DNA from 4 places in the Comamonas sp. C24C genome. Region 4 is predicted to be linked to each of the others. Evidence: riboswitches for the same ligand, from Rfam matches in the RefSeq annotation. Region 4 holds a riboswitch; each other region holds the start of a gene.
What was found. Region 4 has a riboswitch for cobalamin ahead of ACLBXN_RS18090 (ABC transporter substrate-binding protein). Riboswitches for the same ligand answer to the same signal wherever they lie in the genome.
Positions count from the first base shown of each region.

Region 1: linked by a shared signal. The riboswitch ahead of ACLBXN_RS06510 (iron chelate uptake ABC transporter family permease subunit) and the one ahead of ACLBXN_RS18090 (ABC transporter substrate-binding protein) in region 4 are both predicted to bind cobalamin.
Region 2: linked by a shared signal. The riboswitch ahead of ACLBXN_RS06055 (TonB-dependent receptor domain-containing protein) and the one ahead of ACLBXN_RS18090 (ABC transporter substrate-binding protein) in region 4 are both predicted to bind cobalamin.
Region 3: linked by a shared signal. The riboswitch ahead of ACLBXN_RS06465 (nitrite reductase) and the one ahead of ACLBXN_RS18090 (ABC transporter substrate-binding protein) in region 4 are both predicted to bind cobalamin.

Region 1 covers NZ_JBKFBC010000002.1:622,677-628,337, reverse strand. Annotated here, with positions in the region: gene ACLBXN_RS06545 (EamA family transporter) at 1-310, opposite strand, end outside; gene ACLBXN_RS06540 (Lrp/AsnC family transcriptional regulator) at 399-875, shown strand; gene ACLBXN_RS06535 (hypothetical protein) at 1,031-1,339, shown strand; gene ACLBXN_RS06530 (LysE/ArgO family amino acid transporter) at 1,398-2,048, opposite strand; gene ACLBXN_RS06525 (HTH-type transcriptional regulator ArgP) at 2,140-3,060, shown strand; gene ACLBXN_RS06520 (hypothetical protein) at 3,062-3,391, opposite strand; gene ACLBXN_RS06515 (DUF2721 domain-containing protein) at 3,406-3,903, opposite strand; cobalamin riboswitch at 4,217-4,460, shown strand; gene ACLBXN_RS06510 (iron chelate uptake ABC transporter family permease subunit) at 4,698-5,661, shown strand, end outside.
Region 2 covers NZ_JBKFBC010000002.1:514,532-520,192, forward strand. Annotated here, with positions in the region: gene ACLBXN_RS06035 (NAD(P)H-dependent oxidoreductase) at 1-566, opposite strand, end outside; gene ACLBXN_RS06040 (MerR family transcriptional regulator) at 627-1,019, opposite strand; gene ACLBXN_RS06045 (cell division protein ZapA) at 1,609-1,989, opposite strand; gene ACLBXN_RS06050 (hypothetical protein) at 2,030-2,239, opposite strand; cobalamin riboswitch at 2,480-2,720, shown strand; gene ACLBXN_RS06055 (TonB-dependent receptor domain-containing protein) at 2,789-4,705, shown strand; gene ACLBXN_RS06060 (cobyrinate a,c-diamide synthase) at 4,717-5,661, shown strand, end outside.
Region 3 covers NZ_JBKFBC010000002.1:607,927-613,587, forward strand. Annotated here, with positions in the region: gene ACLBXN_RS06460 (precorrin-8X methylmutase) at 5-634, opposite strand; gene ACLBXN_RS06465 (nitrite reductase) at 618-1,889, opposite strand; cobalamin riboswitch at 2,088-2,326, opposite strand; gene ACLBXN_RS06470 (vWA domain-containing protein) at 2,498-3,085, opposite strand; gene ACLBXN_RS06475 (ATP-binding protein) at 3,163-4,365, opposite strand; gene cobN (cobaltochelatase subunit CobN) at 4,362-5,661, opposite strand, start outside.
Region 4 covers NZ_JBKFBC010000010.1:97,237-102,897, forward strand. Annotated here, with positions in the region: gene ACLBXN_RS18085 (FecCD family ABC transporter permease) at 1-352, opposite strand, end outside; gene ACLBXN_RS18090 (ABC transporter substrate-binding protein) at 406-1,341, opposite strand; cobalamin riboswitch at 1,545-1,770, opposite strand; gene ACLBXN_RS18095 (GNAT family N-acetyltransferase) at 1,737-2,333, shown strand; gene ACLBXN_RS18100 (DUF1624 domain-containing protein) at 2,482-3,651, shown strand; gene ACLBXN_RS18105 (Fur family transcriptional regulator) at 3,707-4,090, shown strand; gene ACLBXN_RS18110 (aminotransferase-like domain-containing protein) at 4,583-5,661, shown strand, end outside.

The DNA.
Region 1 (5,661 bases), on a different contig from region 4:
AAAACTCTATGGCCACGGCCAGGCCAAACGGAATATCGCGCAACGCCATGTAGAACATCAGGTTCATGCCGCCCAGCGCCATGCCGAAAATCAGCAGCGCCTGTGCCTGCTGACGGTTGAGCGACCAGCGCCAGGGCCGCCAGACGCACACCAGAATCAGCGCGGCAAAGCCCACCCGCAATGCCGAGGTTCCCTGGGCACCGACCAGGGGAAACAGCTGCTTGGCCAGCGAAGTTCCCAGCCCGAGTGCAGTGACCGAGCCCAATACGGCCAACACGGGCCACCAGTGATTCCAGCTGTTTTTTGACATAGGTGGGTACGATATTGCATGTCACCCGCGAAATTTGCTCGTTTTCGGCCCTGAATCTGCAAGTTTCGCTCTCAACCCATCCCACACCATGCCTGCTGCCGATCTGGACTCCTTTGACCACGCGATTCTTGCCCTGCTCCAGCGTGACAACCTCATGCCACAGCGTCTGATTGCGGAGCACATCAACCTCTCGGCCCCGGCCGTGCAGCGACGCATCAAGCGATTGCAGGAAACTGGGGTGATTGCCGCCAACGTGGCCGTGCTGGAGCCCGTCAAGGTGGGCCGTACGCTGACCGCGATCATCACCGTGCAGCTGGTCAACGACAGGCCGGACCTGTCGCGCGGCTTCAGGGCCAGAATCGCCGATGAAGCGGCCGTGCAGCAATGCTTTTATGTGACGGGCGAAACCGACTACATCCTGGTCGTCACGGCAACCGACATGGATGATTACCAGGCCATCTGCAAACGCCTGTTCGAAGGAGACGAGAACATTCGCCGCTACAGCACCTCGATCGCACTGGAACGCATCAAGACAGGTCTGCAGCTGCCGCTGTCCGCGCCATGAGGCAGTTCTGCCTTGTGGCCCGAGTTGGTGCAGAACGATGGCTGCCATCTGCCATGGAGATTGGCACTGGCGCCACCGGAAACAAAATGCAACAATTGCGTCATAAACCTGCTCAGGTTCTGCACACAACAAGAGTCCACTCTTGAGGAGACACGATGAACACTTCTTCCGCCACCCCGCCCGATATGGCCACGCTGGTTGCCGATCGCACGCTGGACAAATATGCCAAGGACTACTTCCCCCGGCGCGAGCAGGTGACGATTGCCTTTCGCGGCGACATTGCCGAGAAGCACAACTACGACAAGATCCGCCCGATCTCGCAAGCCCAGCGCCATGGCAAGCACATTGTGGTGATCGAGGGCCAGAGCCAGAAAACCGGAGCCACAGGCCACTACCGTATCGAATGCAATAGCTGGAACCTCATCGAAGCCGTGGGTCTGTGGGAGCAGGCTGCAGCGGCTTGAACCGCAGCCAGCGCCTGCGCAGCAATCCGTAGTGCGAAGCGCTGGCTCGACCTGAGACTCAGACGTCCATTCCAAATGCGCTGCTCGCCACCCACCAGGCCAGACCCAGCATCATCACGCCGGTGATGCCATCCATGACGCGCCAGGCGCCGGGGTTGGCAAACAGGTGCTTGAGACGGCGCCCTGCCATCGCCAGCAGCACAAACCAGAGACAGCTGGCCGAGGCAGCTCCCACCACGTAGGACCAGCGGCCCGCACCTTCCTGCTGGGCACCAATCGAGCCCATCAGCAACACCGTATCCAGGTACACATGGGGATTGAGCAAGGTGATGGCCGCCAGCGCAGCCAGCACGCTCATCATCCCGCGCGGTGCCGCCCTGCGCTCGCCGGCTTCCATGGCTGCATCCGGAGCCAGCCACATGCGCCGCAAGGCGAAAAGACCATAGGCCAGCAAGAATGCAGCTCCGCCCAGCGTCAGATACTGGGCCAATGCCGGATAGCTGGTCAGCATCTGCGCCATGCCGGCCACCCCCAGCGCTACCAGCAGCCCATCGCTGAGCACACACAGAGCCACGCAGGCCTTCACATGTTCGCCCTGCACTGCCTGACGCAGCACATACAGGTTCTGGGCACCGATGGAAACAATGAGCGAAGCGCACACCGTAAAGCCTGCAATCCAGGCGGAATAAAAATTAGTTGTCATATCCATGAGCCGCTGACTCCTCCAAACCGGCCCGGATTCTTGCTCCACGGAGCAATTAAGTAAAATTACATTTACTCAATCCAATGAAGAATTTCTAATGTTTGACTACGCAGGACTGGAAGCGCTTGCCGCGGTATTGCGCGAGGGCAGCTTCGAGCGTGCGGCGCGCAAGCTGCATGTCACCCCCTCCGCCATCTCCCAGCGCATCAAGTTGCTCGAGGAGCGCGTGGGACAGGTGCTGGTGCTGCGAGGCACGCCTTGCAGCGGCACGGAGGCCGGACGACGCCTGTGCCTGCATGTGGAGCAGGTGGCGCTGCTGGAAAACGATTTGCGCCGCAAGAATCCCGAGCTGGTCCCCGAAGGCCAGACCGCCCTGCCCACGCTGAAGCTGGCAGTCAATGCCGACTCCCTGTCGACCTGGTTCATGGATGCCATGGCGGCTTTCACGCAGGATGGCAACGAGTTGCTGGACATCAGCATTGACGACCAGGACCACACGGCCAAACGCATCAAGGAAGGTGAAGTCATGGCCGCCGTCACCGCCACGGGCTCGGCGATTGCTGGCTGCAACACCTGGCCGCTGGGCCGCATGCGCTATATCGCCGTGGCCAGCCCGGAGTTTGTGCAGCGCCATCTGGCCCAAGCCGAGTCGGACCGGGAACTGGCACAGATGCTGGCCAAGGCGCCCATGATGTACTACGGCCGCAAGGACAGCCTGCAGGACCAATGGCTCCATGGTCTGGGACTGGACGGACGGCGCAACAATGCACGTCACTTTCTGCCCTCCAATCAGGGCTACACCCGAGCCGTGGAACTGGGCATGGGCTGGGGCATGCACCCGGCGCAGCTGATCACCCCGCAGCTGGCCAGTGGCGATTTGATGGAACTGCTGCCGGGCAGAGATCTCCACATTCCCATGTACTGGGCTCACACCCGCAATGCCCAGGCCAGCCTGCAGCGTCTGACCGACTGCATCATCCATGCTGCGACCGCCTGGCTGGAGCCCATGCAGGACTAGCTCAGGCGGCAGCAGACTTCTTCAGGCCGTAATAGAACACCCATGCGGCAGCCAGATACAGCAAGGGATAAAGCGCCACATAAGGAGCCAGGTGCAGATAGGCGGGCCAGCGCTGTGGCGCGAAAAAGCTCGCATACACCAAGGCCGCGAGCAATGCCCCGCTACCCGTCAGCAGACCGACATAGGCCAGCAAGGTAGCAAGGCGCAAGCCCGGCCTGCCACGCTCGACCAGCCGCAACCGCCCCGAGCGCAGCTGCACGGGAATCTGATAGAGGCGAGCAAGTGCCATCAGGAAAACGATGGGCACCAGGATCAAAGGCAGGAAAAACATGTCTCGCAGACCCCTCAGGGACGGCGCTCGGACTCCGCCACATGGCGCACGGCCGCCCTAGCCTGGCTGAGCATATGAAAGTCCAGAATGCGTGTCGCCATGATGGTCTCCCAGAGAAAGCAGCACAGCGCCAGCACAAAGGCCAGAACTCCCAGCAAAAAACTGAACACGGCATAGCCGTGGCCGCTGACGCCGTAGGCCTGGCCCACGAACAGCAGCACGATGGTCAGCCCTATGCACATGCCGCACAGCGTCAGCAGCGCAATGGAGACGTTGGCCAGCCGCCCGCGCTCGCGCAGAAAATGCAGCTCCTTGAGATGGCGGGCGATCAGATCGTGATCCTCCAGGGTGCGCAGGCTTTCCTCCAGCTTGCGGGCGCGATCAATGATGCGGGCCAGCCGCCCCGCTACGGAGCCGATCATGCCGGCCACGGCAGTCAGAAAAAAAACCGGCGCAACAGCGAGCTGAATGCTGTGGGTGACGGTCTGTGCGTCGATGGACCAGATGCTCATGATGTCCTCAGAATCGGGGGCTTTCTCAGCCTCTATTTTGTGCACAAATGTCAGCGCAGTTTTGACTGCAGCCACTCAAAAACAGCCGCCGCCGACATTTCAGGCGGCTGCAGCCTGTTTGGGCATCGGATATCGATCACGGGCAGCGTCGCCACAGTGCCTGAACTTGCACCAGAGCCTCGCTGAACGCGACGCCTACCTTGAGCTGTGCCTCGCTGCCCCAAAGGAATCGCCCTGATCTCCCAGACGATGTCTGGATGCGCTGCTATATAATTTTTTGCTGAAACAAGTCTCGGCACGGCCGTGCCGCAGGCTTTTTCTCCATGCGACAGGTGCCCGGTGCTTCATCGGGTTAAACGGGAACAAGGTTCAAAGCCTTGGCTGCCCCCGCAACGGTAAGCAGATCAAACCACTTCATGGCTTTTGCGCTTGCAGGAGTCTGTCACTGGTGTTCTACGTGGCCTCTTCGACGAGGTGCGCGGCAACGCCGGGAAGGCGAAGTGACATGCCTCGCGCAATCTGCCAGCCCGGATACCGGCCTGTTGAGCGCTGACCACCCGGACCCAGTCCCGGCAGTCGGCATGTGCAACGAGCGTCTGCGGGGAGCAGCGTGACGGCAACAGGCTGCGAGTCCCGCCCTCCGCCCGATCTCGTCACCAGCATGCAGACCGTCTGCCCTGGCTAATGACAATGAGACACCTTGCACAGGCTTTCGCCTCGCGCTTCGGGCCCGCTGGCGCCATGCCCACCTGGGACCCCCCCCTGCTGCAGCCATGACCCAGCCGTTGACACAGATGTTCGTCCAGCAACGCCATCAGCTGAAGCTATGGCTGGCCATGTTGGCGGCAGTGCTGCTGCTGTCTCTGACTCTGGCCATCACCTTGGGGCCGGTACGGATCGCCCCCGGGCAAGCCTGGCAGATCACGGCTTATGAGCTGGGTCAGCGACTGGGCCTGGACTGGCCTTCGGGCAGCTGGAGCAGCGCCCAGTACCAGATTGTCTGGCGCGTGCGCCTGCCGCGCGTATTGCTCGCAGCCCTGACCGGCGCTGGCCTTGCGCTGGTGGGCGTGGCCATGCAGGCCATGGTGCGCAATCCGCTGGCCGACCCCTATCTGCTGGGCGTTTCCTCCGGTGCGTCGGTCGGTGCCGTAAGCGTGCTGGCCTTCGGCGCACTGGCATTCGCCGGCGAGCTGGCCTTGCCGCTGGGCGCTTTCAGCGGCGCGCTGCTGGCCTGTGTGGCCGTGTACTTTCTGGCCCATGCCAATGGACGATTGCAGGCATCGCGACTCATTCTGGGCGGCGTGGCCATTGCCTACTGCCTGGGCGGCGTCACCAGCCTGATTGTGCTGACGGCCGATCAGCGCGAGCTGGCCAACTCCGTGCTCACCTGGACCCTGGGCAGCCTGGCCGGAACCCGCTGGCAGGAGCTGGGCCTGCCGGCTGCCTTGCTGGCAGCTGGCGTGGCCCTGCTGCTGACACAGGCTCGCTCACTCAATGCACTGCTGGCAGGCGAAGAGACCGCCGCCACGCTGGGAGTGGACACCACCCGCACCAGGCGCTGGCTATTCGTTCTGGTCTCGATGGTGACGGGCGTGCTGGTGGCGCTGACGGGTCCGATCGGTTTTGTCGGCCTCATCGTGCCCCATGTCGCCCGCATGCTGGTCGGCTCCGAGCACCGGCGCGTGCTGCCAGTGGCCGCTCTCACAGGTGCCATTTTCCTGATCTGGGTCGATGTGTTCTCGCGCATCAGCTTTGCCC
Region 2 (5,661 bases), on a different contig from region 4:
CCCAGCTTGCATGCGCGTTTGATCCAGCCCGCTCGCGCTGCATCGCTGGAGTTGATCACCGGGCCAAAACTGTGCACACGCACAGGCCTGATCCCGCTGAACTCCAGGATGGTCTGCTTCATTTGCCGGTGACCGGGTTGGCGCTGTACCCATCTGTAGTACCACGGCGGGGAGTCCATGGTCACCATCAGTTCGGCGGTGCGGCCTGTCAGTAGGCGATCCCACAACACGGAATTGGCTCGGTACTTGAAGGCGAAGCCTGGAAGGAAGATACGATCCAGAAAGCCCTTGAGTAGCGCCGGTAGTCCGCCCCACCAGATGGGATAGACCCATACCAGATGCTGAGCCCAGGCAATGTCGATCTGTGCATCCCGCAGGTCGGGTTCCAGCGGCTGGACATGCGCATATCCATGACGAAGGATGGGATCGAAATACATTTCCCCAAGTGACAGCAGTCGTACTTCGGCTCCGGACTGGCGCGCGGCGTCGGCATAGGTGTGAGCCAGGCTTGCACACAGGCTGTGGGAAGAGGGCTGGCCGAGGATGATGAGGATGCGACGGGACATGGCGATGGAGGCTCGCGGAGTTTGGAGGCCGCCAGCATCACCTTGCCCCGTGGGACAAAGTCAAGCGCTGGATCGGATCGGGAGCCTGTCTGGCGTCACGCACCCAATTGAGTCCTCACAACTGGCCAACTCCACGCTCAGCGCCGCAAGAGCGGTGTCTGCAGCCTGCAACTGCGCCAGCTCGTCGGCAATGGCACGTCGCCGGGACTGGATCAGTTCCAGGACGGCTGCGGCGCCCGCGGCGGTGTCGATGGCGCGTAGCGGCTGAAGCGCAGCCAGGCGAAATCCCAGTGCCAGCGCCTGGCGAATCCATTGCACGCGCTGCACATCCTCAGGGCCATAGCTGCGGTAGCTGCCTCTGCGCGCCACGGTGCCGAGCAAACCGTGGGCCTCGTAGAGGCGGAGCGCCTTGGGTGTGCAGCCTGTGAGTGCCGCGAGCTCACCGATGCGCATAACTGACCTTCGGGTGCTTCCAGGAATGGCGGGCGCTTGCGCAGACGGCTGAGGGCTGAAGTTGCATGCGTGTCTGAAGTCGCTTGGGCATGTTGCGGGTGCAGGTGTGTCAGCCGGGATTTGCCGGAGCATCGATTTCCGGGGGGGGGCCTAAAGCCTTGGGTGCAGCCAGCGCAGATCAAGGTCTGCTGTCGGAATGGCCTCAGGCTATGGGCAAGAAAAAGGCCCGCAATGCGGGCCAATCATCAATCCAGATTTGCAAGTTGTTGATGCCTAGCGTGGCGTTGTTTGATTTTTGGGCCACGTTCATGGCTGTAAACCAACTACATCAACAGCTTGTCGGTAAAGGTGTCTGCAAATGCCACCGGCTCGTCATCCTGAACCGGGGGTTCAGGTGGGCAAGAGCAACCTATCGTTGGGTTCATCTGACGCGAGACGATCACGCTCAATAGGTGATTTATCAAGCCCATGCTCGTTGAGCATTGGTTCAAGGAAATATAAAAACCGGCAGATTTGCAGACGGTTTGATTCTAGCGGGTATTGGCTGTCGTGCGCAGCTCATGACTGCTTTGTTGCCGAGGTTAACTGATCAAAGCAGCCTGGCGTCAGCATCCAGAGCCTGATCGAGCCTGAGCACCAGTTGCTCTGCCAGCTCCTGCTGACGCTGCAATTCGGCCTGGGCGGCGGCACTGACTTCGGAGGCCGCGCTCTGCTCCTGAGCGAGTGCCTGCATTTCAGCCTGGGCGTTGGCCATGTGGGCTTGCTGGGCATCGCGGTCGAGCACATCGAACGCCATATTGAGGGCTGCCAGCACTGCCACGCGCTCGCGCGAGCGGACCTTGCCGCTGTCGCGGATGCGGGTCATCGCTTCGTCCACGCGGCGAACGGCTTCCTGTACACGTTCTTCTTGACCATCGGGGCAGGTCAGCACATAGCTTTGCTGCATGATTTGCACATCGATCTGCTTCATGGGCGTCAGTGGCGGGTCTGGTGATGGAGGGTGACGGCTGTCACTCTCCCTGGTTGGCGGGCAGGCGTTCGATCAATGCATCGACGCGCGCACGAGCGGCCTGCAGGCGCAGACGCAGCAAATCGCGCTCTTGCGTCAGAGCGATGACCTGATCGGTGAGCAGGGTGTTGGTGCGCTGCAGTTCCTCGTGGCGCACCAGCAGACGCTCTACGCGCTCGGCAATGAGATCAAGAGAGGGCTGGGTGGTCATAGACTCTGCCATTGTAGGTCTTGCAGTCCGTGGGTGAGTATAAATGTGCAGGCAAATTCGCAGTTTGCGCCAGAGCACGGCCTGCTTGACTGCCGCAGTCGGGAAACTGCAATATTTCTCTCAAAATCGTAGCGTGCTGCGCAAGTTCTGTGTGCCTCAAACGCGTGTTTAAGGTAAAAAATCGTCACCTGAACCGCGCAAGGCTACTTCGAATGAAGGATTTGCGCCGCGTAGCGCTCATTACAATGGACGCCTGTTGGTGCTCGAGGCTGCTTTTCTGTGGTCTCAGTTCAACGGGAAGCAGGGAGGGGCTGGCCAGATGCACTGGCTCTCCGAACCTGCGCTGCCCCCGCAACGGTCGGCGAATGGAATGCTGCGGCATTCCGCCTTTTCCCCCATGGCCACTGGCGCTGCGCGCTGGGAAGGCCGGCAAGAGGATGATTCGCCTAGCCCGGATACCGGCCAACATGGGTTGCCTGCATTGTGTGCAGGTATGTTTGCTCAATGTCGGCGGGTAGGCTGGCATGGGCGTATTCAAGTGTGCTTTCCATGAGTCCGCAATCTTCGTCCCTGCGCCTGGCGCAGGTGGCTTCGCGCGCACGCGCCTCCTCCTCTTTTGTTCTCCGTCCCACCTTGCTGGCATCTGCGTTGGCCATGGCGTTTGCCGCACAGGCTCAGTCAGCTGCGCAGGCCGATGCGGTGCAGATGAAAGAAACCGTGGTTACCGCCAATCGCATCGAACAGCCTTTGTCGGATCTGGTGGCCGATATGTCGGTGGTGGGTCGTGAAACGATTGAAACTGCGGGTGCCGTGGGTGTGGCCGATGTGCTCTCGCGTCTACCGGGTGTGCAGATGGTGCGCAACGGTGGTGCTGGCTCGACCACCAGCGTTTATCTGCGCGGTGCTGACACGCGTTTCACCGCTGTCTATGTCGATGGAGTGCGCGTGGACTCCCAGTCCACGGGCGGTGCATCCTGGCAGGATATTCCGCTGGAAGCGATCGACCGCATTGAAGTGTTGCGCGGCCCGGCGGCGGCTGTCTACGGCTCAGACGCCGTGGGCGGCGTGGTGCAGATCTTCACCAAGAAGGGCGAGGGCCAAGCCAAGCCCTATGTGGGTCTGGGTTGGGGTAGTCGTGGCACGGTGAAGGCTCAGGCAGGCATCAGCGGCGGCGTTGCGGGCTGGGATTACAGCCTGGGTGTTTCGCATGCCAGCAGCAACGGCTTCAATGCCAAGACCTCTGCGGGCTTCAATCCCGATGCGGATGGCTATCGCAGCAACGCCTTCAACGGCCGTGTGGGCTACCAGATCAGCAGCAATCAACGTGTTGAGGCCACAGCTCTGACCAGCTATATGAACGCAGGCTATGACGCCACTGTCTCCAAGACCAGCCCTATGGCCGACGACCGCAGCATCTACAAGATGAATGCGGTAGGCCTGAACTGGCTGGCCAAGTGGAGCGATATCTACAGCACGCGCCTTCAGTACACGCAGTCACGCGATTTCTACCAGACCAAGCCCAGTGTCTATGAAACCGACACGCGTCTGCACAGCTATCTGTTCCAGAATGAGTGGCGGCTGGGAGCGCAGACCGTGACGGCCGCGCTGGAGCGCCGCGAGGACAAGCTGGTCAACAACGGCCTGGATATCGGCAGCCGCAATCGCTCCCAGAACGCGCTGGCACTGGGCTACGGATTGCACGCGGGAAAGCACACGCTGCAGCTCAACGCCCGTCATGACCGCGACAGCGAGTTCGGCGGCCACACCACGGGCAGCGCTGCGTATGCATATGAGTTCATGCCCAACTGGCGCGCAACCGCATCGGCCGGCACTGCCTTTCGCGCACCTACGCTCTATCAGCGCTTCAGCCAATACGGCGATGCCAGCCTGTCGCCTGAAAAAGGCCGCAATGTGGAACTGGGCCTGAAATGGGGCCAGGGCAGCGACAGCTTCTCGGCCACGCTTTATCGCAACAATGTATCCAATCTCATCAACTATGTGGGTGGGACGGGCACCTGTGCGGGCAATACCGGCCTTTACGGCGGCTGCTATGCCAACGTGGCCAAGGCCCGTTACGAAGGCATCACCCTGGCCGCCACCACCCGCTTGGGTATGGTGAATCTGCAAGGTTCGGTGGACTTCCAGGATCCGCGAGATACCGATAAGGATCTGCAACTGGCTCGCCGCTCCAAGCGTTACGCCAATCTGTCTGCTGACACCACACTGGCTGGCTGGAGGCTGGGCGTCGAAATGCAGGCCGCCGGAAAGCGCTTTGACGATGCTGCCAACAAGACAGTGCTGGGCGGCTACACGCTCTGGAATCTGAGTGCACAAAAGCAGCTGACACGTGAATGGAGCCTGGTGGCACGCATCAACAATCTGGCTGACAAGCGCTATGAACTGGCCCGTACCTATGCCACCGAAGGCCGCAGCGGCTATATCGGTGTGAAGTGGGAAGCTAACTGAACAGGGTCGCCATGACATCCATCGCAATGCCGGAAAAAACCAACCGCTGCCCCGCGCTGTTGATCAGTGCTCCGGCCTCTGGCCAGGGCAAGACCACCGTGACGGCGGCCTTGGCACGGCTGCATGCGCGTCAGGGACGCAAGGTGCGCGTATTCAAGTGCGGGCCGGATTTTCTGGACCCCTACTGGCATGAGCTGGCCAGTGGTTCGCCCGTGCATTCGGTGGATTTGTGGATGACGGGCGAGGCGGATGTGCGCCAACGCCTGCATGAGGCGGCCCAGGAGGCTGACCTGATTCTTGTCGAAGGCGTGATGGGCCTGTTCGACGGCAACTTCAGCGCGGGCGATCTGGCGCAGTTGCTGGGGCTGCCCGTGCTGGCCGTGGTCGATGCCTCGGCCATGGCGGGCACTTTCGGGGCGCTGGCCTACGGCTTGCAGCATTACCAGGCCGGCCTGCGCTGGGCCGGCATGCTGGCCAACCGGGTGGCCACGGCGCATCATGCGGATCTGCTCTGGCAAGGCCTGCGCGACCAGTCACTGTGGCTCGGGGCCATGCCCGGAGTGCAACTGGGCGATGTGGCGGTCAAGGCCAGGTCTGCGGCGCTGCTGCCGGAGCGACACCTGGGCCTGATCGCGGCCCACGAGCTCGGCGATGCCCTGCAGCGTCTGGATGCCGCAGCCGATGCCCTTGCCCAGACGCCGCTGGGGCAGAGGGCCTGGAGCTCGGACGACGACCAACCCAGCTGGCAGGACTGGTGCGTCGACTTTGCTGCGCCGGACATGTCAGCCGATCAAGCTCGGGTGGAACCCTGGCTGAGCGGCCGTCGCATTGCCATTGCGCGCGATGCGGCGTTTTCCTTCATCTATCCCGCCAATCTGGACTGTTTGCGCGCCATGGGGGCCGAGCTGTGCTTTTTCTCGCCGCTGGCTGGGGATGCGTTGCCGCACTGCGATGCG
Region 3 (5,661 bases), on a different contig from region 4:
CTTCCTACTCCACCGTGGTTGCCAGCGCGTTGATGGCGGCAACCGTGATGGCGGAGCCGCCGAGGCGCCCTTGCACAATGGCAAACGGAATCTGTCCCCATTCGCGCAGAGCGTCCTTGGACTCCGCCGCTCCCACAAAGCCGACCGGGCAGCCGACGATGGCGGCCGGGCGCGGGCAATCCGGGTCCTGCAGCATACGGAGCAGATGAAACAGGGCCGTCGGCGCATTGCCGATGGCGACCACGGCGCCGTCCAGATGCTCGCGCCACAGCTCCAGTGCTGCGGCGCTGCGGGTGTTGCCCATGTCGGCGGCCAGCGCTGGCACGCGTGGGTCCTGCAGGGTGCAGATGATGGGGTTTTGGGCCGACAGGCGCTTGCGCGTGATGCCCTCGCTGACCATACGAGCATCGCAGAGCACGGGTGCTCCGCGCTGCAGCGCGGCTTCTGCGGCTTCGGCAAAGGTCGGGGAAAAATGGATATGCGAGGCCAGCTCCACCATGCCGGCTGCGTGAATCATGCGGCAGGCAACCCGCTCTTCCACGGGATTGAAGCGCTTGAGATCGGCCTCGCGGCGGATGATGCTGAACGATTGCCGGTAAATCTCTTCACCGCACTTTTCATAGTTGTAGGTCATTGAGCTGTTGCTGTATATCGTGAGGATCTGGGTCCAGAGGCCGATAGGGAATGGAGGCCCGGACCGATGGTTGTGCTTCGGCGGGGCTGGCGTGCAGCCATATCTGGCCCGCTGTGTCCTGGCTGGCAAATACCAGATTTGTCGCATCGGCAGGCAGGGCACAGAGCTTGGCGCAGCCGCTGATATGAAGGTGCCGGTCTGCCGCCTGCGAGCTGGCGAACTGCAAGGCCATGGACTGGGCCGGGATATGGGCCTGAGGGCAGTTGGGGGCGCCAGTGCAGGCCGAGACCCGCAGGCGCACATCCGTGGACTGGCTGATCCAGTCCCAGGAATCGAGCCGGGCCGGCAGTGAATCCAGGTGCTTGTTCGGCAGCAGCAAAGATTTCCAGGGCGTGACCCGGATCTCTGCCTGTTCGGGCATGAGAGCCGCCAGCTTCTGTATGGCCCATGCGTCCAGGCGCCCCAGCGGGGCGCCCAGCAGCAGGCCGTGAGGGTTGAGCGCTCCGGGCCGCAACGGCCTGGCCGTGGTCTTGTCCTGAGTGCGGGGCTCAAGGTGATGACTGGCCCTGGCGAGTCCGCAGGCCTGAAGGTCGATGGGCGTTGCAAGGCCGCGCAATCGGCCTGCCGCCTGCGCGCTGCGCTCACGGGCAAACCACAGTGCAATCCGTATGGCGGCCTGGACGGCCGCCGGTGCGCTCTCGAAACCATACCAGTCTGCCGACTGGCCCAGGGCAAGCCCATAGCGTCCATCGGCGCAGGCCCATAGCTGAAGGTCTGAGCTCAGGCTTTGGAGGTGGCGCTGCGGATCGTCGACCAGCATGTCGAATTTGCCGGGCAAGGCAGGAATGTCCTGCTGTTGCAGGGCCAGGGGAGTCAGATCACGCGCCGTCGCCACGGAAAGCGCCAGAGCCAGCGCATGGGTGCGATCTCCTCTGGCATAGAACGGCGTGCAATGCACGGCAGGCGCCAGATCTGTCTGTTCATCGGCAGGGGCCAGCCTGGAGGCAACGAGCGCCGCGCGCAGGGCAGGCAGCGCCGATTCGTGCACGCCGCGCAATTGCAGGTTGCCGAGGCGCGTCAGCTCGATCTGGCCCGAGGCGTGGGTTCGCGCGAGCTCGGCCAGTACCAGCCACTGAGCGGCGCTGAGAGACGCGCAGCGAGGGCGCACGCGAACGATCCAGCCGTCCTGTGCCTGCATGGGCTTCCAGGTGCTGGGACACCAGCCGCGAATCTGGATGGTCTCAGGGCTGGACAAGCGTTGCTCCAGGCGACGAGGCCAGGGCACGGCCGGCCCGCTGGGACAAATCTGACTGGCAAATTCCATGCAACATAGGTCATCCACGGTCGGTTTGGCCGATACCCGGGCCAGACAAACAAAATGTGCAGAGGGAAATGAAGAGGTGATGAGCCGCACGCAGGCGTTGGCATATCACAAGCCACATGCAATCCCGCTGCGCCTTGTACACATCAGGCCGGTCTCCGGACTTACAGAGCTCACCTGAGGGTGGCATGTCGATGCGCCTTCCCGCTTTCGCAGTGGCGGCCATGGCCGTGGGCCAGAGCGTGCATCGCCATATATCTGATTACCGTTGCGGGTGCAGTGCAGGATTGATGGGGATTCCATTCACCTGCTTCTCGTTTCACCTCCGCGCGCAGAGCACGCCTTGAGGCACCTGTGGTGGCGCGATCTTACGCGATAACCTGGTGCATACGGCCCAATTCATCGGCCTGGCGGCCGCTTTCCTGCCGCCTGTGGGGTCGCTGAGTATCGATAGGGCGAACAGGGGCAGTGTGATGCCCTGTTGGATGGTTATCAAAATGGATAGCTGCTAGCGCTTGCCTGCTAAGCGGTAGAGGCGATTTTTAGTTGAATTTCAGCGGCAGTCGAAGAGTATCCGGCCAGGCCTTTGCCAGCCTCTCGGCACCACCAAACAGACGCTTGTTCTGGCCCGCAGCGGCTTCACAGTCCACCAGAATCTGCGCCAGGGCAGGTATGGGGCCGCGCTCCAGTTGCAGCACATCGGGGCTACGGAAGTCGCTGATCAGCCACAGGCGGGATGGTTGCCGGGAGTATCTGGCCGCCATCTGCCAGCCTGACTCCAGGGCCTGGGCCAGCGGCGTGCCGCCACCGCCGCGCAGCGGCTCGATCAGATCGGCATTCCAGCGTGGCGCCCGCGTGGGCTCCAGCAGCCAGTGCAGCCGGCCTGCGCCGAAGCACAGCAGGGCCACGGATTCGCGCTGCAGATAGGCCCGGCGCAGCCACTGCAGCAGCAGGCCCTTGGCCTGGGCGAATGCGCCGCTCTCCACCATGGAGGCCGAGCAGTCAAGCAGGAACAGGTGTTGCCTGCGCACCGCTCCCTCGGGCTGGTGCCAGCGCAGATGGGCGGGTGCCAGCGGCAGCCCCTGGCGCTGGCGCAGAGTGCCAGTCCAGTCAATCGATGACCCTGGCATCTTGTGGGCGCTGGATACGGCATGGCTGGCCAGGGCCAGACCTTGGTTGGCGGAGCCGACTTGCCCCCGGCCGGCGCTCAGCGCAGCAGACCGGAGGCCCGGGCTTTTTTTGCGGCCAGGGCCTCCAGGGCTGCCTGAGCCATGGCATCGGCCTGTTGAGGCTCGAAGACGACACTGCTCACGGTTTGAGCCTGACCCCAGCCGGCAGGCGGCTGTTCGAGGCCCGGGCCGGCGTCTTGAGGCAAGGAGCCGGTGGCGCCGGGTTCGCGGGAGGCCGCTGAAGGGGATGCTGACGCCTGGATATCAGGCTCCGTGCGGTCTTTGCGGTCCGTGCCGGATGGCGCAGCGGGCACGGCCGCAGGCGTGCCTGCGGGAGTCTGCTGGGGCTGACTGGCGCTGCCCGGGTCTGGCTGCGCAGCGCGATGCAGCAGTACCAGTGGCGCGACTTCGGCCACATGGGCTGGCGTGATGCTGTGACTGCCTTGCCAGGCTGCCAGGGCGCGTGCAGCGCGCAGCATGACCAGGTCGGCACGCAGTCCGTCTACCTGGGCGGCAATGCACTGCAGGGCCACGGCCTCGTGGACGGCATCGCTCCAGGTCAGTTCCGAGGCATTGCGGCAACGGCTGCGGGCCTGCGCCAGCCGTTGGCGGATCTCCTGCTGGTGGGCCGCATGGGATTGCACAAAGCCCTGGGGGTCCAGGTCAAAGCGCAGCCTGGCCTTGACGATGCTGCTGCGCAGCTGCGGGTCCTGGGCATTATCCAACTGCACACAAAGGCCCAGGCGGTCCAGCAACTGCGGGCGCAGCATGCCTTCCTCGGGGTTCATGGTGCCGACCAGCACAAAGCGTGCAGCATGGCTGTGCGAGATCCCGTCGCGCTCTATGCGATTGATGCCGGAGGCTGCCACATCAAGCAGCACATCGACGATGGCATCGGGCAGCAGATTGATCTCATCGACATAGAGAACCCCTTCGTGCGCCTTGGCGATCAGGCCCGGCGCAAAAGCCACTTCATGGCCCGCCAGAGCTTTGGACAGGTCCAGGCTGCCGGTCACATGCTCGATGGAGGCACCTAGCGGCAGGGTGACGAATGGTGCAGGTGCCAGCAGATCCGCCAGCGCACGTGCTGCCGTGGACTTTGCCGTGCCGCGCGGGCCCCGGATGAGCACGCCGCCCAACTGTGGCTCGATCGCGGCCAGCAGCAGAGCCAGCACGAGGGTGGGCTGTCCCTGTATGGCAGAGAGAGGGAATACGGGTACCGGATCGTGGTTGGGGCTCATTGGGAAACCTGTCCTTCCATGAATTCTTCGTGCTCCAGCATCTGGGCCAGCAGGCTCTGGCGATGCTCGCCGGGCTGCTCCCACATGCCACGGTCTATGGCTTCCAGCAGGCGCGAGACGATATCGCCCAGCGCCTGTGGATTGTGCTGGCGCAGAAACTGGCGCACGCTCTCATCTTCCACATAAGCCTGGGTGACCATGGCGTAATGCTGGTCCGAGACCAGCGCGGTGGTGGCATCGAAGCCGAATAGATAGTCCACCGTGGCCGCCATCTCGAAGCCGCCCTTGTAGCCGTGGCGCATGGCGCCCGCAATCCACTTGGGATTGATGACGCGGGCGCGTACCACGCGACCGATCTCCTCGGCCAGGGAGCGAATCCTGGCAGACTGAGGATTGCCGTGGTCGCCATGATAGATGGCAGGGTCGCTGCCGCCCAGGTGCCGCACGGCCGCCACCATGCCGCCCTGATGCTGGTAGTACTCGCTGGAGTCCAGCAGGTCATGCTCGCGGCTGTCCTGATTCTGCAGCACCACATCCAACGCCTGCAGACGCCGCTCCAGAGCGGCGCGGGCCGGCACGCCATCGGCCTGCTGGCCGTAGGCATAGGCACCCCAGTGCAGGTAGTGGCGTGCAAAGTCACCTGCGTCGGTCCACTGGCCGCTACGCAGCATCTCATGCATGCTGGCCCCGTAGCTGCCTGTAGGCGCCCCGAAGACGCGCCATAGCGCCTGTTCGCGGGCCGCGTCGGCGCTCAGGCCCTGCTCCATGGCGGTTTGCGTGTCACGCAGCATGCGGGCGCGGATAGGGTTGTCCTCGGCGTCCTCATCCAGCTCGGCCACGGCACGTACCGCAGCATCGAACATCTGCACCACGTTGGGAAAGGCATCGCGGAAGAAGCCGCTGATGCGCAGCGTCACGTCGACACGCGGGCGACGCAGCCCCACGGCGGGAATGACTTCAAAGTCGGTCACGCGCTGGCTGCCGGCCGCCCATTTGGGACGAACCCCGATCAGGGCAAAGGCCTGGGCGATATCGTCGCCGCCGGTGCGCATGGTGGCCGTGCCCCAGACGGAAAGCCCGATGGCTTGCGGATATTCGCCATGCTCCTGCAGATAACGCTCCAGCAGGCGTTGAGTGGACTGCTGCCCCAGCGCCCAGGCAGTCTGGGTGGGGATGGCACGGGTGTCCACGGTGTAGAAGTTGCGCCCCGTGGGCAAGGTGTCGCAGCGCCCGCGCGAGGGCGATCCGCTGGGACCGGGGGGGACAAAGCATCCTCGCAGTGCGCGCGAGAACTGC
Region 4 (5,661 bases):
CTGAAATGCCCAGCAGGTAGGGCTCGGCCAAGGCATTGCGCAGCAGGGACTGCAGAACAACGCCGCAGACGGCCAGCCCGGCCCCGCAGCTGGCTGCGACCAGGGCTCTGCTCAGGCGGTAATTCCAGACAATGCCCGCATTGATGGGGTCTATGACGTAGCTGGTGCCCAGCATTTGATTTGCGAGCACCTGGTACACGATGCGCGCGGAGATATCGGTCTCGCCAATCGCTATGCCGGACACGATGGCCAGCAGCAGCAAGGCCGCTGTTGCGGCCCCAAGCAGGGCGGCGCGCAGCAGCCGGCCTGCCGGTAGAAGCGGTCTGGAAAGGCTCTGCGTGTAGGTATTCATGGCTCAGCGGCCGGGCAAGGTGCGCCGGCATGCGGACTTCGTTGATGCCTGGCTTATTTGGCGAGGCCTTCGATCTTCAGCACCGCATTGGCAATCTGCTCCATGCCGTCCACCTGGCGGATGGAGCCTTGCAGGGCGTCGGCGTCCACGATCACGATGCGGCCGTTCTTGACGGCATCCATGTGCTGGGTGACGGGATCCTTCTTGAGGAAGTCCAGCTTTTTCTGATAGTCGTCTGCAGGAAAGCGGCGACGGTCCATGCGGGCAACGATCAAAATCGAGGGATTGGTCCTGGCAATCGTCTCCCAGCCCACGGTCGGCCACTCCTCTGCGGATGTGATGACGTTGCGCAAGCCCAGAGCTTGCATCATGTAGCCGGCCACGCCGTTCTTGCCGGCCATATAGGGGTCGGCGGCCAGGTCTGCGCTGGAGAACCACAGTGCGGCAGACAGGTTCTGGAGCCCGGAGGATTTGACCTTGGCCACGGCCTGGGTCTGGCGATTGCTCAGCTCTTTGACCAGGCTTTCGCCGCGGTCCTCGACATCAAAGGCCTGGGCCAGCTGGCGAATGCTTTTGTACAGGGCTTTCACGTCGTAGCTGGCAGTACGCGTGCCGTCCGATCCCACGAGATTGTTCTTGCCTTCGCAGTCGGCTGGCATGGCATAGGTGGCGATGCGCAGATCATGGAATTGCTCGCGCGTGCCCACCACGCCATCCTTGCCCACCATCCATTCAAATTGCGAAACCACCAAGGCGGGGCGCTTGCCGAGGACCGACTCGAAGCTGGGAATGTTGTCGGACAGGCGTGGCACCTTGTCGTTGACGGCCTTGAAGCGGGGCTGTACCGGGTTGAACCAGAGCGCTGTTCCGACAACCTTGTCGCCCAGGCCGAGGGCATAAAGCATTTCGGTGCCGGCCTGACCTATGGTGACCACCGAGGTGGGCGCCTTGTCGAGAGTGAGGGTGTAGCCGCAGTTTTGCAGCTTCACAGGAAAGTCGGTTGCATGAGCGGAAAATGCGGTAGCGAGCAGGGCAGTGCTGGCAAGGCTTCGAAGCAGCATCGGAATATCTTTCCAGAAGCGGCGAAAAGCACCTTGGAAGACATAGCAGGACACGCGCCTGAACTTTGCCCTGAGTGGCAGCACGTTAGCGGAGCGATGAAATGCTCACTTCCCGGGCACCCCGCCGGCAATGAATGGTTGGTGCTCTGGCAGGTCTCCTGACTGGCAAATCATCGCTGGCTCATCGCCTTCCCAAACAGATGTTCAGTGGCTGTGTGATGGCTGGCTCATTGCCTACAGTTGCGGGGGCAGTTCCATTTCACGGGCCGGCCCCGAAGGTGCCTGACCACTGGATTCCCTCATGCATTCGTCGCTGCGCACGCATGTTCTTGCGAAACCAAAGTTGCGGTAATGTAGCTGATTTTGTAGCAATCAGTCCCAAGCCAAGACGACGAATGAGCTCGGGTTGCCTCTCCATGCCCCGCTTGCAAGACATTTCCATCCAGCGCGTTCGTGAATTGCATCAGGTTCACAGCTTTTTGCAAAGCGCACGTGTTTCCATGTTCGGCGGGCGCATCGCTTCACTGGAAATTCCCGAGGATCTTCGCCATTTCGAAGAGACCTACCTATCGGGTAGCGGCTGCATGCTGGCGGCTCTCGATGCTGACCAAAGAGTGCAGGCCACGATTGCCTGCCGGGACTATGACGGCAGATTTGCGCAACTGGATTTCGGACCGCAGAAGGTGGTCGAGGTCGTGCGCCTGTTTGTCGCGCCGCAATTCCGGCGCTCAGGCGTGGGGCAGGCGATGCTGGATGTGCTGATGCGCCATGCTCTGGCCCAGCAGGTGCAGGTGCTTTATCTGCACACCCATCCATTCCTGCCGGGAGCTCTTGAGTTTTGGCAAAGGCAGGGCTTTGCGGTGATCGAGCGTGAAGAAGATCCGCTATGGCAGACCGTTCATATGCAGCGTCTCATGTGAAGCTTGAGAGAGCTGTCCAAGGCTCGGGCTGTCGACCGGGTCCTCGACCTGCGCATTGGAAGCGGGCGTGAAATCGAGCATGTCTGCGCCAGACACCGGGTATGAATTGTTATGATATTGATAATTCGATATCAATAAAGCAAGCAACTTGTCCTCTCTGTCTTCTCCACCAGCAAATGCTGGCCGTCTGCAATCGATCGATGCGCTGCGTGGTCTCGTCATGCTGTTCATGTTGCTCGACCATGTCCGTGAAACCTTTTATCTGCATTTGCAGATTCCCGACCCCATGGTGGTGGCGGACACTCCGCCCGGCCTGTTTTTCCCGCGCATGCTGGCCCATTTGTGTGCGCCGGTATTCGTGTTTTTGACGGGCCTGGGGGCCTATCTGTATGCCAGCCGGCATGCCGGTGCTGCTCAGGCGCGCACCGCGTCCGGCTTTTTGTGGCGGCGCGGCCTGTTCTTGGTGCTGCTGGAGGTGACGGTCGTCAACTTTGCCTGGACCTTCCAATTTCCTCCCGCCAAGATCTTTCTGCAGGTGATCTGGGCGATCGGTCTGTCCATGCTGGCCCTGTCGGTGCTGGTATGGCTGCCACGCAAGGCCTTGCTGCTGCTGGGGCTGGTGCTGATTGCGGGGCACAACCTGCTCAATGGTCTGCATTTTCCTGCGGGCCACGTGATGCATATACCCTGGGCGATCCTGCATGACCGTGGCTGGCTGGAGTTGGCCGGAGTGCAGCTGCGCACGTCCTATCCTCTGCTGCCCTGGATCGGCGTGATTGCTCTGGGTTACGGCATCGGTCCGTGGTTTGGTAAAGCCTGTGATTCGGCGCAGCGCCGCCGCTGTCTGCTGATGGCAGGCATCGCCTCCCTGTTGGGCTTTGCGCTGCTGCGCACGCTCAATGTCTATGGAGATGCGCCCTGGCTGGCCGGTGCGAATGCGCTGCAGACACTGATGTCCTGGCTCAACGTCACCAAGTATCCGCCTTCGCTGTTGTTCCTGATGTTGACGCTCGGTATCGGCTTGCTGCTGCTGTGCGCCTTCGAGAACGCCGCAGGCCGCACCGGGTTGCAAATTCTGGCCACCTTGGGGGCCGCCCCCATGTTCTTTTATGTGCTGCACCTGTACGTGCTCAAGTTCATGTACCTGGCGGCAGTGGCGTTCTGGGGGGCCAACCAGGGACAGTTGTTCGGACTGAGCAGCCTGCTTTGGCTATGGGTGATCGCAGCGCTGCTGGCCGTGGCTCTGTATCCCGCAGCAAGCTGGTTTGCCGCACTCAAGCAGCGCCGGCGCGACATTACCTGGCTCAAGTACCTCTAGGATCGAGCCACGGCACAATACTGCCTCCTGTCGCTATTGACCCAGCCTCGCCACGATGAACACCTCCAAGCAACGATCCACCAAGCAGCGCGCGGCCATTGAGCAGGCCATGGCAGAGGCCGGCAGGCCGCTTGCGCCACAGGAGGTATTGGAGTTGGCGCAGGCAACCTTGCCCGGGCTTGGCATTGCGACCGTGTACCGGGCACTCAAGGCGATGGCCGAAGAGGGATTCCTTCATGAGGTGCACCTGCCCGAGCGCACCCCCATGTATGAGGTGGCAGGGCACGGCCACCATCATCATTTCCAATGCACGGTCTGCCAGCGGGTGTTCGATGTGCATGCCTGCCCCGGCAATCTGGCGAGTCTGGCGCCATCGGGATTTCTGGTCGACAGCCATGAAATCACGCTGTATGGCCGCTGCCGTGACTGCGCAGCCTGACTTCGCTGTCCACAGGCCATGGCCTGCCTGCGGTGTCGGTACCCGAGGAGCGCAGCGGGTGAGTTGACCGCTGCCAACTGCTTCAAGGCAGCCGTTCGCAGATGGATTTCCGGTGGCGGCAAAGAGCGCTTGGATGGCGTTGACAACGCTTGATACTTCCAATGTCGAGCGCTTTGTTTGCATTCGGTGCATGGCCTGCGCCTTGTGCATCAGGCAGGTCTTTGCTCGCGGCTCGCGAATCAATCGTCCAGTGCTCTTCCGGCAAGCAGAGCATGGCAAATGACTGGCGTCCCGCCCTGCCAATCTATGGGTGACGAACAGGTGCAGAGCCTGCCTTGAGTCGGTTCCTGCCGGGCAGCCGCATCGCTTTCGGCAAAGTGGGGGCGTTATCCCCGCCAGAGCCCGGAGGCTCTTCGGGCAGGTCATGGGGCACAATCAATCACAATTGCTCCATACTGTAGTGGAGTGCTTGCCAACACGGTGGACATTCGAATGGCGCGCAGCGGTACTCTCATCAACCAGGTCATGTCGCATATTCGGGCTGGCATTGCCTCTCGAAGCATCTTGCCTGGAACGCGGCTGCCCTCGATCCGGCAGCAGGCCCGACTGCTGAAAATGTCGGTTTCCACCGTGGTGGAAGCGTATGAGCGACTGGCGGCAGAAGGCGCTGTCGTATCGCGCCCCGGTGCCGGTTTCTATGTCAACGGGCCCGTGGCGCCGCTTGCCTTGATGAAGCTGGGGCCGAGGCTTGACCGTGTTGTCGACCCCTTGTGGGTGTCACGTCAGTCGTTGGAGAGCGACCCGGCATCGCTGCGGCCCGGTTGCGGTTGGCTGCCGCCCACATGGATGTTTGAGGACGGGCTGAGGCGAGCACTGCGGGCACAGGCGCGGGGTTCGCTGTCGGAACTGACGGAGTATTCGACACCTCTCGGGAACCCGGCCTTGCGCCAGCTTCTGGTTCGTCGCATGGCTGCCACGGGTATCGATGCGTCACCCGAGCAGGTGATGCTGACGGAGTCAGGAACGCAGGCAATCGACTTGATTTTCCGTTTTCTGCTGAAGCCCGGGGACAGGGTTCTGGTTGATGATCCCTGCTATTTCAATTTTCATGCCCTGCTCAAAGCCCATCAGGTCCAGGCGATTGGAGTGCCTTACATGGCCCAGGGGCCGGATCTGTCCTTGTTCGAAAAGGCTCTTCAAGAGCATTCGCCGAGGCTATACATCACCAATTCGGGCATTCACAACCCGACGGGAGCAGCCCTGTCTCCACTCGTTGCACACAGACTCCTCAAGCTCGCTGACAGCTCCGAGCTGGTAATCGTGGAGGACGACATCTTTGCGGATTTCGAGAGCGCCCATGCGCCCAGACTGGCTGCGTTTGACGGGCTTGCACGCGTCATCCACATCGGCAGCTTTTCAAAGACGGTGTCGGCATCCGTACGTTGCGGATTCCTGGCTGCCAGGCCCGAGTGGATTGATGCGCTGGTCGACCTCAAAATTGCCACGAGCTTCGGTGGAGGCCGTTTGGCGGAGGCACTTATTCTGAAGACACTGACGGATGGCGGTTACAG